Regions from separate parts of the Streptomyces brevispora genome, predicted to be linked through region 1. Evidence: riboswitches for the same ligand, from Rfam matches in the RefSeq annotation. Region 1 holds a riboswitch; each other region holds the start of a gene.
What was found. Region 1 has a riboswitch for cobalamin ahead of metE (5-methyltetrahydropteroyltriglutamate--homocysteine S-methyltransferase). Riboswitches for the same ligand answer to the same signal wherever they lie in the genome.
Positions count from the first base shown of each region.

Region 2: it holds a riboswitch for cobalamin, as region 1 does, so the genes downstream of both, FHX80_RS03385 (cobalamin biosynthesis protein) here and metE (5-methyltetrahydropteroyltriglutamate--homocysteine S-methyltransferase) in region 1, are expected to answer to the same signal.
Region 3: it holds a riboswitch for cobalamin, as region 1 does, so the genes downstream of both, FHX80_RS20400 (ribonucleoside-diphosphate reductase subunit alpha) here and metE (5-methyltetrahydropteroyltriglutamate--homocysteine S-methyltransferase) in region 1, are expected to answer to the same signal.
Region 4: it holds a riboswitch for cobalamin, as region 1 does, so the genes downstream of both, FHX80_RS30945 (ABC transporter substrate-binding protein) here and metE (5-methyltetrahydropteroyltriglutamate--homocysteine S-methyltransferase) in region 1, are expected to answer to the same signal.

Region 1 covers NZ_VIWW01000003.1:73,201-76,630, forward strand. Annotated here, with positions in the region: gene metE (5-methyltetrahydropteroyltriglutamate--homocysteine S-methyltransferase) at 1-1,989, opposite strand, end outside; cobalamin riboswitch at 2,153-2,368, opposite strand; gene FHX80_RS33395 (hypothetical protein) at 2,859-3,107, shown strand; gene FHX80_RS33400 (YciI family protein) at 3,293-3,430, shown strand, end outside.
Region 2 covers NZ_VIWW01000001.1:711,763-715,192, forward strand. Annotated here, with positions in the region: gene FHX80_RS03375 (inorganic phosphate transporter) at 121-1,389, shown strand; gene FHX80_RS03380 (hypothetical protein) at 1,415-1,648, shown strand; cobalamin riboswitch at 1,823-1,956, shown strand; gene FHX80_RS03385 (cobalamin biosynthesis protein) at 2,101-3,114, shown strand; gene FHX80_RS03390 (cobyric acid synthase) at 3,111-3,430, shown strand, end outside.
Region 3 covers NZ_VIWW01000001.1:4,363,283-4,366,712, forward strand. Annotated here, with positions in the region: gene FHX80_RS20400 (ribonucleoside-diphosphate reductase subunit alpha) at 1-1,971, opposite strand, end outside; adenosylcobalamin-variant (AdoCbl-variant) riboswitch at 2,126-2,224, opposite strand; gene FHX80_RS20405 (GNAT family N-acetyltransferase) at 2,303-2,815, opposite strand; gene mctP (monocarboxylate uptake permease MctP) at 2,927-3,430, opposite strand, start outside.
Region 4 covers NZ_VIWW01000002.1:328,282-331,711, reverse strand. Annotated here, with positions in the region: gene FHX80_RS30945 (ABC transporter substrate-binding protein) at 1-832, opposite strand, end outside; cobalamin riboswitch at 869-1,057, opposite strand; gene FHX80_RS30940 (beta-ketoacyl-[acyl-carrier-protein] synthase family protein) at 1,138-2,361, opposite strand; gene FHX80_RS30935 (acyl carrier protein) at 2,358-2,618, opposite strand; gene FHX80_RS30930 (acyl-CoA dehydrogenase family protein) at 2,883-3,430, opposite strand, start outside.

The DNA.
Region 1 (3,430 bases):
GCCGAACTCGGCGTAGCACATGTGGGTGTGGATCTGGGTGTCCGCACGCACTCCGCTGGTGGTGAGCCGGAACGACTCGGTGGCCCAGTCCAGGTACGCGGCGTGGTCCGCCGCGCGCAGGGGCAGGGTCTCGCGCAGCGCGGGTTCGTCGACCTGGATGACCGATGTGCCGGCGGCCTCCAGGTCGTCCACCTCGTCCCGCAGAGCGAGGGCGACCTGCCGGGCGGTGTCGCCGAGCGGCTGGTCATCACGGACGAAGGACCAGGCCAGCATGGTGACGGGCCCGGTCAGCATGCCCTTGACCGGGCGACCGGTGAGCGACTGGGCGTACGAGGTCCAGCGCACCGTCATCGCTTCGGGGCGGGAGATGTCGCCGGCCAGCACCGGCGGACGGACGTAGCGGGTGCCGTAGGACTGGACCCAGCCGTGCCGGGTGGCGAGGTAGCCGGTGAGCTGCTCCGCGAAGTACTGCACCATGTCGTTGCGCTCGGGCTCACCGTGCACCAGGACGTCGATGCCGGTCTTCTCCTGGAAGGAGATGACCTCGCCGATCTCGTCCCTGATCCGCTCTTCGTAGCCGGCCGTGTCGATCCGGCCCGTGCGCAGGTCGGCGCGGGCCGTGCGCAGTTCGGCGGTCTGCGGGAACGAACCGATGGTGGTCGTCGGCAGCAACGGCAGCCCGAGGTGGGCGCGTTGGGCTGCGGCACGCTCGGTGTACGGCCGGGAGCGACGGCCGTCGGCGTCGGTGACGGCCGCGGTCCTGGCCCGTACGGAGGGGTCGCGGGTGATCGGGGAGTTCCTGCGGGAGGCGAGGACTGCGCGGTTCGCGGCGATCTCGGCGGCGACGGCGCCGGTGCCCAGGGCCAGCCCCTTGGCCAGCGTGACGACCTCGGCGGTCTTCTGCTCGGCGAAGGCCAGCCAGCGCAGGATCTGGGGGTCGATGTCCCTCTCGGGCGCCGTGTCGAGGGGGACGTGCAGCAGCGAGCAGGACGCGGCTACGTCGACGGTGTCCGCGAGGCCCAGGAGGGTCGCGAGGGTGGCCAGCGACTTCTCGTAGTCGTTGATCCAGATGTTGCGGCCGTTGACGACGCCCGCGACGAGCCGTTTGCCGGGCAGCCCGCCCGCGGTGGCGAGGTTTTCGAGGTTCGCGGCGGCCGCGCCGGTGAAGTCCAGTGCCAGACCCTCCACCGGGGCCTTGGCCAGGACGGGCAGGGCATCGCCGAACCGGTCGAAGTAGGAGGCGACGAGCAGCTTGGGCCGGTCGGTGAGGCCGCCGAGTTCACGGTAGGTCCGGGCCGCCGCGTTCAGCTCGGCCGCGGAACGGTCCTGGACCAACGCGGGCTCGTCGAGCTGCACCCACTCCGCGCCTGCGGCACGCAGATCGGCGAGCACCTTTCCGTAGACCGGCAGCAGCCGGTCCAGCAGGGTGAGCGGTTCGAAGTCGGCCGGCACTCCGGGGGCGGGCTTGGCCAGCAGGAGATAGGTCACGGGGCCGACGAGAACTGGCCGGGAGGTGTGCCCGAGCGCGAGGGCTTCCTTCAGCTCGGTGACCTGCTTGGCGGAATCGGCGGTGAATACGGTGTCCGGACCGAGTTCGGGGACGAGGTAGTGGTAGTTGGTGTCGAACCACTTGGTCATCTCCAGCGGCGCCACGTCCTGGGTGCCGCGGGCCATCGCGAAGTAGCCGTCGAGTGCGTCGGCATCGACAGCCGCGCGGTGGCGTCGGGGGACCGCGCCGACCATGACGCTGGTGTCCAGGACGTGGTCGTAGTACGAGAAGTCGCCGGTGGGCACCTCGTGAACCCCGGCGTCCGCCAGCCGCCTCCAACTGGACCGGCGCAGACCTGCCGCCGTTTCCCGGAGGGAGTCGGCGGTGACGCGTCCCTTCCAGTATCCCTCGATGGCCTTCTTCAGTTCCCGGTTCGGGCCCTGGCGGGGGTAGCCGTACACGGTGGCTCGTGCTGCCGCGGCTGCGGGCTTCGCTGTCACGGAAATCTCCTTCGCGAGATGACTCCTGAACATCCCGGGGACGGGACACGGACGCGAAGGGATGACGAACCGGACGGATCTCACGCACGCCATCGGCGCGGTCTTCCGTCTGGTATGTACGCCGACCCGCCCACGAGGTCACCGGGATATCCGCACACGAGGGGTCGTGTGCGGGCAACGGGCAGGTCTTCGGACTCGCGGGCAGGTCCGCCGAGGCGGACACCTACTGGCCGTCGCTTCCCAGATCCAACCGGATCCAGTGCGTATGACGGCGGTCGTTCCCACTCACCGCTGCGGGGCAGTCCCGGAATTCCACCGGGTTCCCTCTTACGACGCGTCTGTCTGGCGGACAGGGCGAACCAGCTGCACGGGCCAGGTTAGACGGTTGCCCACCGCCCGGGCACCGCTGTTCACATTCCGGAACGTGAAATGAGAATCGGGGACAGGCCGCCGCAAGCGCCTCATCCCTCGCGGGCCGACCGCGAGACGCGTCCGTCGACTCCGCATCCGGTGAGGCGGAGCAGTACCGTCGGTCGGGGCCGCGCCGACAACGAGCAGTGTTCCCGGACAGCGGATCACGTGGCGCCGGCCTGGGTACTCGGACAGACCCCTGGACCGGGGTGGGGCAACCCCACCGTGACCGCGGCCCGGAGGGCCTCGGGGAGGTGGCGGCACCGGGCCGCACATCGTTCGCGCCGAGCTACGTCCGTCGGCGCCGGCTCCGAGGCCGTCCAGGTCGTTCTCGGTGAGCGTGCTCCGCGCTCCTGTGGGACGAATGTATTGCCCCACCTGTGTACTGCCCCACCTGGAACAGGTTCACCCGAACACCTGCATCGGGCACACCCCCTGCGGGAGGAAGCGAGAACACCGTGAACGACCTTCACCCGGAAGACGCCGCGGACAGCGGGGCCCCGATTCCGAGGGACCTGCCCGATCAGCAGGCCACCGCCGACGAGGACCCCTGGGACGTGGTCGGCGGCTCGATGCAGTCGGCCGCCGACGAGCAGCCGGACCCGGAGATTCCCGACACGGACGAGGCCGGCACCGGCCGACGGGGTGCTCCGCACTCAGGCCATCACCATCCTGAGCACCCCGTGCCGGACGAACCGGCCGGCTGACCCCGCGCGACGCGGAAGTGGTGGAACCCGGACACGATCAGGATCTACGATCGCCTGCGCGCCCAGGCCAAGGGGACGTGCGGGCCGCTGCCCCTGCTCGACCGGAACCGGCGACCGCGTCGGTGTCCCCTGCGCCGCTGCTCGTTCGTTGTGAGGGTGAGAGCCCGCTGACTCCAGAGGCGGCGATGCAGTACGCCCTGCTGATCTACACCGAGCCCGGCCACGAGGAGACGCTGTCGGAGGTGGAACGTGAGGCGGCGTACGCCGAGTACCTGGCGCTGGCCGACGACCCGAGGTGTGTCGGCGCAGGGCAGTTGCAGTCC
Region 2 (3,430 bases), on a different contig from region 1:
GTCAAATGGAGCGACGACACTCCGACGAGAGTCACCACAACGCCCTGTTCAGTTCATCTTCCGTTCACTCAAGTTGCCTACGGTCCACGTGCCACTGACGTCGAACGATTGCCTGGGTAAATGGAACACATCACGCTGCTGCTCGCGATTGTGATCGTGACAGCTCTAGTGTTCGATTTCACGAACGGTTTCCACGACACCGCCAACGCGATGGCCACGACCATCTCGACCGGCGCACTCAAACCCAAGACAGCGGTGGCGATGTCCGCCGTTCTCAACCTCGTCGGCGCGTTCCTGTCGGTGGAGGTCGCCAAGACGATCTCCGGCGGGATCATCAATGAGAACGGCCTCAGAACCGAGGTCATCTTCGCGGCGCTCGTCGGCGCCATCCTGTGGAATCTGCTGACCTGGCTGGTCGGGCTCCCGTCCAGCTCGTCGCACGCCCTCTTCGGCGGTCTGATCGGCGCCGCGGTGATGTCCGCGGGCTGGTCGTCGGTCGACGGCGGCACCGTCGTCACCAAGGTGCTGCTCCCCGCGGTCGCCGCCCCGGTCGTCGCCGGTCTGGCCGCACTGCTGGCCACCAAGCTGACGTACCGGATCGGCGGGAACATCCGTAACGGCGCCCAGGAGAAGGCGACCGCCAAGGGCTACCGCGCCGGACAGATCGCCTCCGCCGGGCTGGTCTCCCTCGCCCACGGCACCAACGACGCGCAGAAGACCATGGGCATCATCACCCTGGCCCTGGTCACCGGCGGGGTGCTCTCCCCCGGTTCGAACCCGCCGGTCTGGGTCATCGTCAGCGCCGGTGTGGCCATCGCGCTCGGCACCTACCTGGGCGGCTGGCGCATCATCCGCACCATGGGCAGCGGCCTCACCGACCTCAAGCCGCCGCAGGGCTTCGCCGCCCAGACCAGTGCGGCCACGGTCATCCTGGCCTCCTCCCACCTCGGCTTCTCCCTCTCCACCACCCAGTCCTGCTCCGGAGCGGTGATGGGCGCTGGCCTCGGCCGCCGGGGCGGTGTGGTCCGCTGGTCCACCGCCACCCGGATGTTCGTCGCCTGGGGTCTGACCCTGCCGGCCGCCGGTCTGGTCGGTGCCGGGGCGGAGCTCCTCACCAAGCAGGGCACCTGGGGCGTCGTGCTCGTCGCCGCGCTGCTGGTCTCGGGCTCCGGAGCGATCTGGGTCCTGTCGCGCCGCAAGCCCGTGGGCAAGGACGATGTCGCACCCGACGGCACCCCGGTCACCGGGGACGCCGAACCCGCGGGCGTCGTGACCACCGCCATCGCGGCCGTCAGCCCGCCGCCCACCGCGGCCCAGCAGGACCTCAAGACCACCATCCCGGCCCCCGCCGGACCCGTTGCCGACCCGGCACGACCCGCCACGGTATGAGAGCGTCCGGGAAGGACACATCCCCATGAACATCGACTGGGCAGCACTCGGCACCGTCTTCGGTGTCTCGCTCGTCGCCACCGTCGCCCTGGTGACTCTCTTCACCCTGGGCATCGTCGGCCTCTCCAGGCAGCCGGAACCGGCCGCGCAGGGCGGCCGGGGCGGCGGGTCGCTGATGCTGGCCCGCGCCGGCGCGTACGTCTGCTTCGGACTGTGCGCGGCAGCGGTGGCCTACGGCATCTATCTGATCGTCGCCTGACAGCCTCCGGGCCCCCACGGGCTCCCGTCGCACTCCAGCCGCATCGGGCCGGACGCACCTCGTGTGCGTCCGGCCCGATGTGCGTCTCAGCACACTGCACCTTCGCAGGTCAACGGCGGGTTGACTGACGTTCGCGGAGCGTGGTGGACTGCCGGAGCCATTACGGCGACAGCAGAGGAAGCCGGTGCGAATCCGGCGCGGTCCCGCCACTGTCACCGGGGAGCAGTCCCCCACCACCGGAACGTCACGGTCCACGCCAAGTGGACTGGAAGACCGGGGGAACTGCGGATCCGGGAGCCAGGAGACTCTCGTCGCCGGTCACGTCGAACCAGGGCGCGGACCCTGAGTGAGGACATATCGCCATGCCCGGCTGCCGTGCGTCCGTTCCTGTGTCGCCCCTTCCACCAGTTGACCGTACGAAGGTCCTTCGAGGCGCAACGGCCGGCTGAACCGTGCGTGCCGATCGCGTCTTCGCGTACGGCGCCACGGCCGGGCTGATCGGCGATCTGCTGCTCGGTGACCCCCGCCGGGGACATCCGGTCGCCGCCTTCGGGCGGGCCGCGGCAGGCGTCGAACGCCGTCTGTGGCGTGACCACCGCGGGTGGGGCGCACTGCACACCCTGGTCTGCGCCGGAGGCGCCGCCGGGGGTGCCGCGCTGGCCGCCCGAGCGCTGCGCCACCACCCCGCCGCGTCCGTGGCCCTGACCGCCGCCGCCACCTGGTCCGTCGTCGGCGGTACGTCGCTGGGGCGCGAGGCCCGGTCCATCGGCGACGCCCTGGCCGCGGGGGACCTCGGCCTGGCCCGTGAACGGCTGCCGCGTCTGTGCGGCCGCGACCCGCAGTCCCTGGACGGACCGCAGATCGCCCGCGCCGTGGTGGAGTCCGTCGCCGAGAACACCTCGGACGCCGTGGTCGGCGCCCTGGTGTGGGGTGCGCTGGGCGGGGTCCCCGGACTCGTCGGCTTCCGGGCCGCCAACACCCTCGATGCCATGGTCGGCCACAAGTCGCCCCGCTACCGGCGCTACGGCTGGGCCTCGGCCCGCCTCGACGACCTCGCGGGCTGGCCCGGCGCCCGGCTGACGGCCCTGCTCGCCGTCGCCGCCGGGGGACGGCCCCGGGGCGCGCTGCGGGCCTGGCGGGCGGACGCCGCCAAGCACCCGAGCCCCAACGCGGGCCCCGTGGAGGCCTCCTTCGCGGGCGCCCTCGGCGTACGGCTCGGCGGCACCCTCGCCTACGGCGGCCGGGTCGAGCACCGCCCCGTGCTCAACGGGGAGACCGGCCGGGCGGTGGGGACCGAGGACATCGAACGTGCCGTACGGCTGTCGCGCCGGGTCGGCGCGCTGGCCCTCGGCGTGAGCGTGGCGGCCCGTCTGGGCACGGGCGCGGCCGCACGCCGGATCACCTCGACGCGCGGCACGGGGTCGCCTGCCCCGGGTACGCGCACCTCAGGACGGAGACCGACATGAGCGGCGGACTGCTGGTCGCCGGGACCACCTCGGACGCGGGCAAGAGCGTCGTCACGGCGGGCATCTGCCGCTGGCTGGTGCGCCGGGGCGTGAAGGTCGCGCCGTTCAAGGCGCAGAACATGTCGCTGAACTCCTTCGTCACCCGGGAGGGCGCCGAGATCGGCCGCGCCCAGGCCATGCAGGCCCAGGCCGCCCGGGTGGAGCCGACCGCGCTGATGAACCCGGTGCTGCTCAAGCCCGGCAGCGACCGCTCCAGCCAGGTCGTCCTGATGGGGCGCGCGGTCGGCGAGATGAGCGCCCGCGGCTACCACGGCGG
Region 3 (3,430 bases), on a different contig from region 1:
GCACTCGTACACGCCCGCGATCGAGGCGATCGTCGCCGTCGGCGCGATGGCGAGCAGCAGCGAGTTGCGCATGCCGGTCGTCGCGACCCGGGCGCGCAGGGCGTCCCAGCGCTCCGGCCAGTTCAGCTCGGTGTCGTAGTGGTCCGGGTGCAGCACACCGCGGGCGGCACGCGTCTCGGACCAGGCGGGCAGCGGGCCGGACCGCTCGGCCAGGTCGCAGGACGCCTCGTACGCGGCGAGCATGATCCGCTCGGAGATCTTCGTGGAGAGGGTGCGCGCCTCGGGGGAGTCGAACGGCAGCCGCAGCCGGAAGAAGACGTCCTGGAGACCCATCGCGCCCAGGCCCACCGGCCGCCAGCGGGCGTTGGACCGGCCGGCCTGCTCGGTCGGGTAGAAGTTGATGTCGACGACCCGGTCGAGGAAGGTCACGGCGGTACGGACGGTGGCGTCCAGACGCTCCCAGTCGATCGTGCCGTCGGCGACGAACGCGCCGAGGTTGACCGAACCCAGGTTGCAGACGGCCGTCTCGCCGTCGTCGGTGACCTCCAGGATCTCCGTGCACAGGTTCGAGGAGTGCACGACGCGGCCCGGCTCGGCGGTCTGGTTCGCGGTCCGGTTGGAGGCGTCCTTGAACGTCATCCAGCCCTGGCCGGTCTGCGCGAGCGTCCGCATCATCCGGCCGTACAGCTCACGGGCCGGCATCGTCTTGCGGGCCAGGCCCTTGGCCTCGGCCGCCCGGTACGCGGCGTCGAACGCGTCGCCCCACAGGTCGACCAGCTCGGGCACGTCGGCCGGGGAGAACAGCGACCAGGTGCCGTCCGCGTCGACCCGGCGCATGAACTCGTCCGGGATCCAGTGCGCCAGGTTGAGGTTGTGCGTGCGCCGCTGGTCCTCGCCCGTGTTGTCGCGCAGCTCCAGGAACTCCTCGATGTCCGCGTGCCACGTCTCCAGGTAGACGGCCGCGGCGCCTTTGCGGCGGCCGCCCTGGTTCACCGCGGCGACGGAGGCGTCGAGCGTCTTCAGGAACGGCACGATGCCGTTGGAGTGCCCGTTGGTGCCGCGGATCAGCGAACCGCGGGCGCGGACACGGGAGTACGAGAGGCCGATGCCGCCCGCGTGCTTGGAGAGCCGCGCCACCTGGTGGTAGCGGTCGTAGATCGAGTCCAGCTCGTCCAGCGGCGAGTCCAGCAGATAGCAGGAGGACATCTGCGGGTGCCGGGTGCCGGAGTTGAAGAGGGTGGGGGATGAGGGGAGGTAGTCCAGCCGGCTCATCAGCCGGTACAGCGCGGCGACCTCGTCCAGGGCGCGCTCGGAGTTGTCCTCGGCGAGCCCGGCGGCGACCCGCAGCATGAAGTGCTGCGGGGTCTCGACGACCTGGCGGGTGAGCGGGTGGCGCAGCAGATAGCGGCTGTACAGGGTGCGCAGACCGAAGTAGCCGAAGCGGTCGTCGGCGCCGTCGGCGAGGGCCTGCCCCACCAGAGCGTCGAGAGCGGCCGCGTGGAGCGTCACGAACTCGGCGGTGCGGTCCGCGATCAGGCCCTCGCGGTGACTGACGGCGACCGATGCGGAGAAGGACGTCGCGCCCTGCCCGGCGGCCTCGTCCGCGATGGAGCGGGTGAGGAGGCGGGCGGCGAGCCGGGAGTAGGCGGGGTCCTCGGAGATCAGGCCCGCGGCGGCCTCGGTGGCCAGCGAGCGCAGCTCGGCCTCGTCCGACCGGGCGTTGCGGCCGCGCAGCGCGGCGGCGGCGACGCGGCCGGGGTCGGTGTCGGGCAGATCCGCGGTGAGGTCGGTGAGGGTCCGCAGCAACGCGGTTCCCGGTCCGTCCTTCGCGGGTGTCGCGGACGGGTCGGCTCCGGACTCGACCGCCCCGGACTCGACTGCTCCGGACTCGACTGCTCCGGACTCGGCGGCTTCCGACTCGGCGGCTTCGGACTCGGCCGCTGAAACCGGATCGGCTGGCGCGATGGTCACGTGGTGCTCTCCCTCGCTCGGCTCTGGGCCGGCGGGGGAACGGGGGCAGCCGGGCGGAGCCGGACCCTGGGCAGGGCAGCACTCCGTGCGGCGTCCACCGGCCCATCCACGAGGCCCGGACGTCTGGGCATCCGGTTCGGTCGAGCCGGATGCGCTGTCGGCAGGTCCTCGGACTCACGGATGCGCAAAAGCACACCGAACACACCGTTGCGGGACAGTTCCGGATTCGCACCGGATTTCCCTGCGTCGACAGCGAGCACGAGCATACATGTGGGGGCAGCCGGATGCGGCAGCCCCCACATGTTGTGTTGCGCGACGCGTCAGTGCGACGTCATGACGCCGGCGGGAGGTCCAGGCGATATGTCAGCAACGACACCCCGTCGATGGGGTACCAGTCCCTCTCGGGGGTCCGTACGAAGCCGAGGCGCCCGTAGATCCTATGGGCTCCGTGCATGCTCGGCTGCGTCGACAGGACGATCCCCGTGACCCCCGAGGTGCCCTGTGCGCGGTCGATACAGGCCCGGACGAGCGCCTCGCCCGCCCCGGCCCCACGGGCCTCGCGGGAGACCGCGAGCATCCGGAACTCGGCCTCGTCCGCGGCCGCGATGTCGGCCCACCGGTTCCCCGGCGGGGCGTAGGTCACGCCGCCCAGGACCCGGCCCCGCGCATCCGCCGCGACGAGTACCTCGGCCTCGGCGGCCCGCCGGGCGACGTCCCGCAGCTGAACCAGGTACGGATCGTCGGCGCCGAAGTCCAGCAGCCCGTCCCCGAGATAGGCCTCGGCGGTGATCTCGCCGAGGGCGGTGTGCTCGGCGGGCTCGATCGGCCTGATGGTGATGTCCATACGCGGAAGTCTGCCGTATCCGCGGGCGCCGTCCGCAAGGGTTTTCCGCCCGGCGCGCGAACGGGCCGCCGCGCCCCTGTGCGTGGGGTGCGGCGGCCCGTGCCGCTGCCGTCAGTGCCCGCCCGGCGCCCCGGCCGTTACCGGCGGGAGCTCCTTCTTCACACCGGGGGCGGCCAGGTCGTCCGCGTCCGCGGTGTAGTCGCCGGGGGATGTCTCGTCGGTCCCGGCAGGCGCCTTCACGGCGTTCAGGACGAGGGTGAGGACGAGGGTGACCACGACGTTCAGCACGAACGCCGTCAGGCCGATGTAGCCGATCTCGCCGATGCCCGGGATCTCCTTGGACGACCCGCCGAAGTGCGCCTGGGTCGGGCCGGCCACCCCGTATGCGGCGGCCGTGCCGTAGACCATGCCGACCGCCCAGCCCGCGAGCAGCGCCCAGCGGTGGAACCACCGGGTGAACAGGCCGCCGACCAGGGCCGGCATCGTCTGGAGGATCCAGATCCCGCCGAGCAGCTGGAAGTTGATCGCGACCGTCTTGTCCATGGTGAGGACGAAGGCGAGCGCGCCGACCTTCACCAGCAGCGACACCAGCTTGGAGACCCTGGTCTCCTGGGC
Region 4 (3,430 bases), on a different contig from region 1:
CGGCGACGGTCTCCCAGTTGATCTGCGGCCATTCCTCATGGGTGTCGTCGAAGACGTTCTTCGCACCGAGCTCACGGGTGATGACACCGGGCGCTCCGCAACAGCCCGCCAGATAAGGGGACTCGGAGTTGGCGAACCAGTACATCAAGGTGGCGCCGGAGGCGTCGATGCCGCCGGTCGCCTTCCGCACCCGGGCACGCAGGTCCGCCACGAGCTTCTCGCCCCGCTCCGGAACACCGAACACCTTGGCCAGGTCGCGTACTTCGGCGTAGACACTGTCCATGGTCAGCGCTCCGGTGCGGACCCCGTCGCCGTCCTTGCTGTTGTCCTTGGCGGTGCAGTCGGCGGGCGAGACGTAGGTGGGGACGCCCAGTTCCTCGAACTGCTCGCGGGGGGCCACGCCGCCCTTGGCGAGCGTCGACTCGAAGGACGCGCTGACGAAGTCGGGCTCCTGGTCGAGGACCTTCTCGGACGAGGGACGGTTCTCGGAGATCCTCGGGACGCCGGCGTTGGCCTTCTCCAGGCCCTTCATCACCGGGTCGGTCCAGGTGGCCGTGGCCGCCAGCCGGTCGGCGAGGCCGAGCGAGAGCAGAATCTCGGTGGACCCCTGGTCGACCGGGACGGCACGGCGCGGAGCGGCGTCCACGGTGACGGTGCGTCCGCAGTTCTCCAGGGTCACGGGATAGCCGTCGGCCCCCGTGGACCTGGCCGCGGAACTGTCCTTGGCACCGCCGCAGGCGGTCAGCAGAACGATTCCGGCTGTGAGCAGGGCGGCGGAGCGGGCGTGGCCGGCTATGGGCGGCACGAAGTACCTCGGCGTCTCTGGGCCCATGCGCGGGGCCCGCTGTACGGAGTTCCGCGGCCCGGTGCCGGACCGCGGGTGCCAGCAGGTCTTCGGACTCGGGTTCGTACGGTCGGGACGCCTTCCCGGGAACCCTGTGGGTCTCCCAGTGGCCGTGTGCCCCGCCCGTCCCCCTCACCGCTGCGCGTCAGTTCCGGATTCGCACCGGATTCCCTGACTCCACCATGGAGTTCGACTGGCCCAGGCACGCTACCACGAGCCTCTGCGCAGCTCAGCGGCGGTGCGGCCGGTGGAATCGGGCCCGGCCTCGGCCCGTACCACCACCGGCCCGGTCGCTACGGACGCAGAAGCGCGACCACGGCGTTGTGTCCGCCGAATCCGAAGGAGTGGCTGACGGCACGCCGGACGGGCAGCACCAGGGGCTGCTTGGTGACGCACTCGATGTCGAACCCGGGCGCGGGCGCGTCCAGGTTGGCGACCGGCGGGATGATTCCGCGCTGGAGTGTGAGGATCGTCAGCCCCGCCTCGATCGCTCCGGCCGCGCCCATGCAGTGACCCAGCACCCCCTTGGGCGCGGTGACGGGCGGCCGGTGCGGGAAGACCCGGCCGATGAGGGCGGCTTCGGCCGCGTCGTTGCGCGGTGTGGCCGTGCCGTGCGCGTTGATGTGCTCGACGTCCGCGGCCTGCCAGCCCGCGGCGCGCAGCGCGGCCTCGACGGCGGCCTGGGCGAGTCGGCCGTCGGGGTGCGGGCTGGTGGGGTGGTGGGCGTCGGTGGTGGCGCCGGTGCCCGCGAGCAGCGCGCGCGGCTCGGCACCCCGGGCCTCGGCGTCGGCCGCGCGTTCCAGCACCATGACGGCGGCGCCCTCTCCCATGACGAGCCCCGCCCGGTCGGCCGCGAAGGGCCGGCTGAGCCGGGACAGGTCCCGGTCCGCGCGGGCGGCCGCGCCGGATCTGGCGAATCCGGTCATGGCGATCGGGAAGAGGGTCGATTCGGTGGCTCCCGCGATCGCCAGATCGCACTGCCCGGTGACGAGCAGGTCCCGGGCCACGGACAGTGCGGTGATCCCGGACGAACAGGCGGTGCAGGGTGCCAGGCTGGGGCCCGTCGCTCCCATCTCGATCGCGATCTCGGCCGCGGGCATGTTCGGGATGGTGAGCAGGATCCCGGACGGCGAGGTCGCCTCGGGCCCGCGCCGTTCCAGCACCAGTGCCTGATCGGTGAGACCGGCGGAGCCGCCGCTGCTGGTGCCGACGACGACCGCGACCCGGCCGCCGTCCCAGCCGCCCGGGTCGAGTCCCGCGTCGGCCACCGCCTCCCGCGCGGCGAGTACGGCGAATTTGGTGTACCTGCCCATGCGGAAGGCCGTACGGCGGCCGATCGAGGCGTCCAGGTCGATACCGTCGACGGTGCAGGCGAAGTCGATCGCGCACCCTGCGAGCGCGGGGACGGTGCGGGCCGGGCTGACCCCGGCGCACACCCCGTCCCAGGTGGACTCGGTGTCGTTGCCGACCGGGGTGATCATTCCCAGGCCGGTGACGGCGATGGCCGGCATCTTCATCGGGCGGTGCCCACCGGCGCCTCGCTGCCGGCCGACGCCCGGAGGAACTCCGTGAGCCCGGCGAGGCTGGTGTCCCGGTGCAGTGTGCCCGGGTCCAGCTCGACGCCGACGGCCTCCCTCATGACGACGGCGAACTCGGCGACTGCCAGGGAGTCCATGTCCAGGCTCTCCATCGTGGATTCCGGGAGAATCTCGGCCACGGGCACCCTGAAGGTACGGCTGAGTACCTCGGTGATCGTGGGGTGAATCGCGCTCATGGTCTTCCTCTCCATCATGCCCGTCCGGCGGGGATGTCCGGGCGGCGCCTCTCACCACCCCGACGCCGAAGTAACTGAGCAGCGTCCGTCCAGTTACGCCTTGCAGCGAACCGATTCGCCTCCGTGGGTCCGCGGCCCCGTGCACCAACGCGACAACACGGCCGCCGTACCCCAGAAGGCCAGGAGTACGGCACCGCGGCAGAGTCCCTGTGCCGCGTCGGCCACGGCGCGGGCCCGACGGTGCGGCCGGCTCCGGCTCGGCCCTCATCGATCACCCCCGACCGTTACCCGGCGCCCGCCCGTGTGCCAGGAGGCACCCGGGTCGTCGTACGCCTCGGCGTAGCGGGCTCCCGCGATGGGCCAGTCGGCGAGCACTTCCTCCGGCAGCGCGAAGGAGTCGGCGAGGTCCGGAAGGTGGGCCGCGACGGCGGCGACGAGTTGCTCGATGGTCTCCGTCAGGCCCTCGACCTGGTCGGCCGTGAGGTGACCGGCGACGAGCAGGTCCCCGCTGTTGCGTTCGACCCAGCGCAGCGCGAACAGCCGGGCCAGATCGGTCAGCCGCTCGCGGGCAGGCCCCTCGGGCAGGCCCTCGACCGCGTCCGCGTAGGCGTCGGCCGCCTGCCGGCAGGCATGGGCCTCGACTCCTCGCAGCGCGGGCCCTGATCCCGCGTTCCACCGCTTCAGCGGGCCGCCGTGCGGGGCCCGTGCCATGCGGGCGCGGGAGCGGCCGAACTGGATCCGCTCCACCTGGGCCAGGAGCCGGCCGAGGTACCGCAGATCGTCCAGGCCGCCGGCCGGCGCGCCCGCGTCCG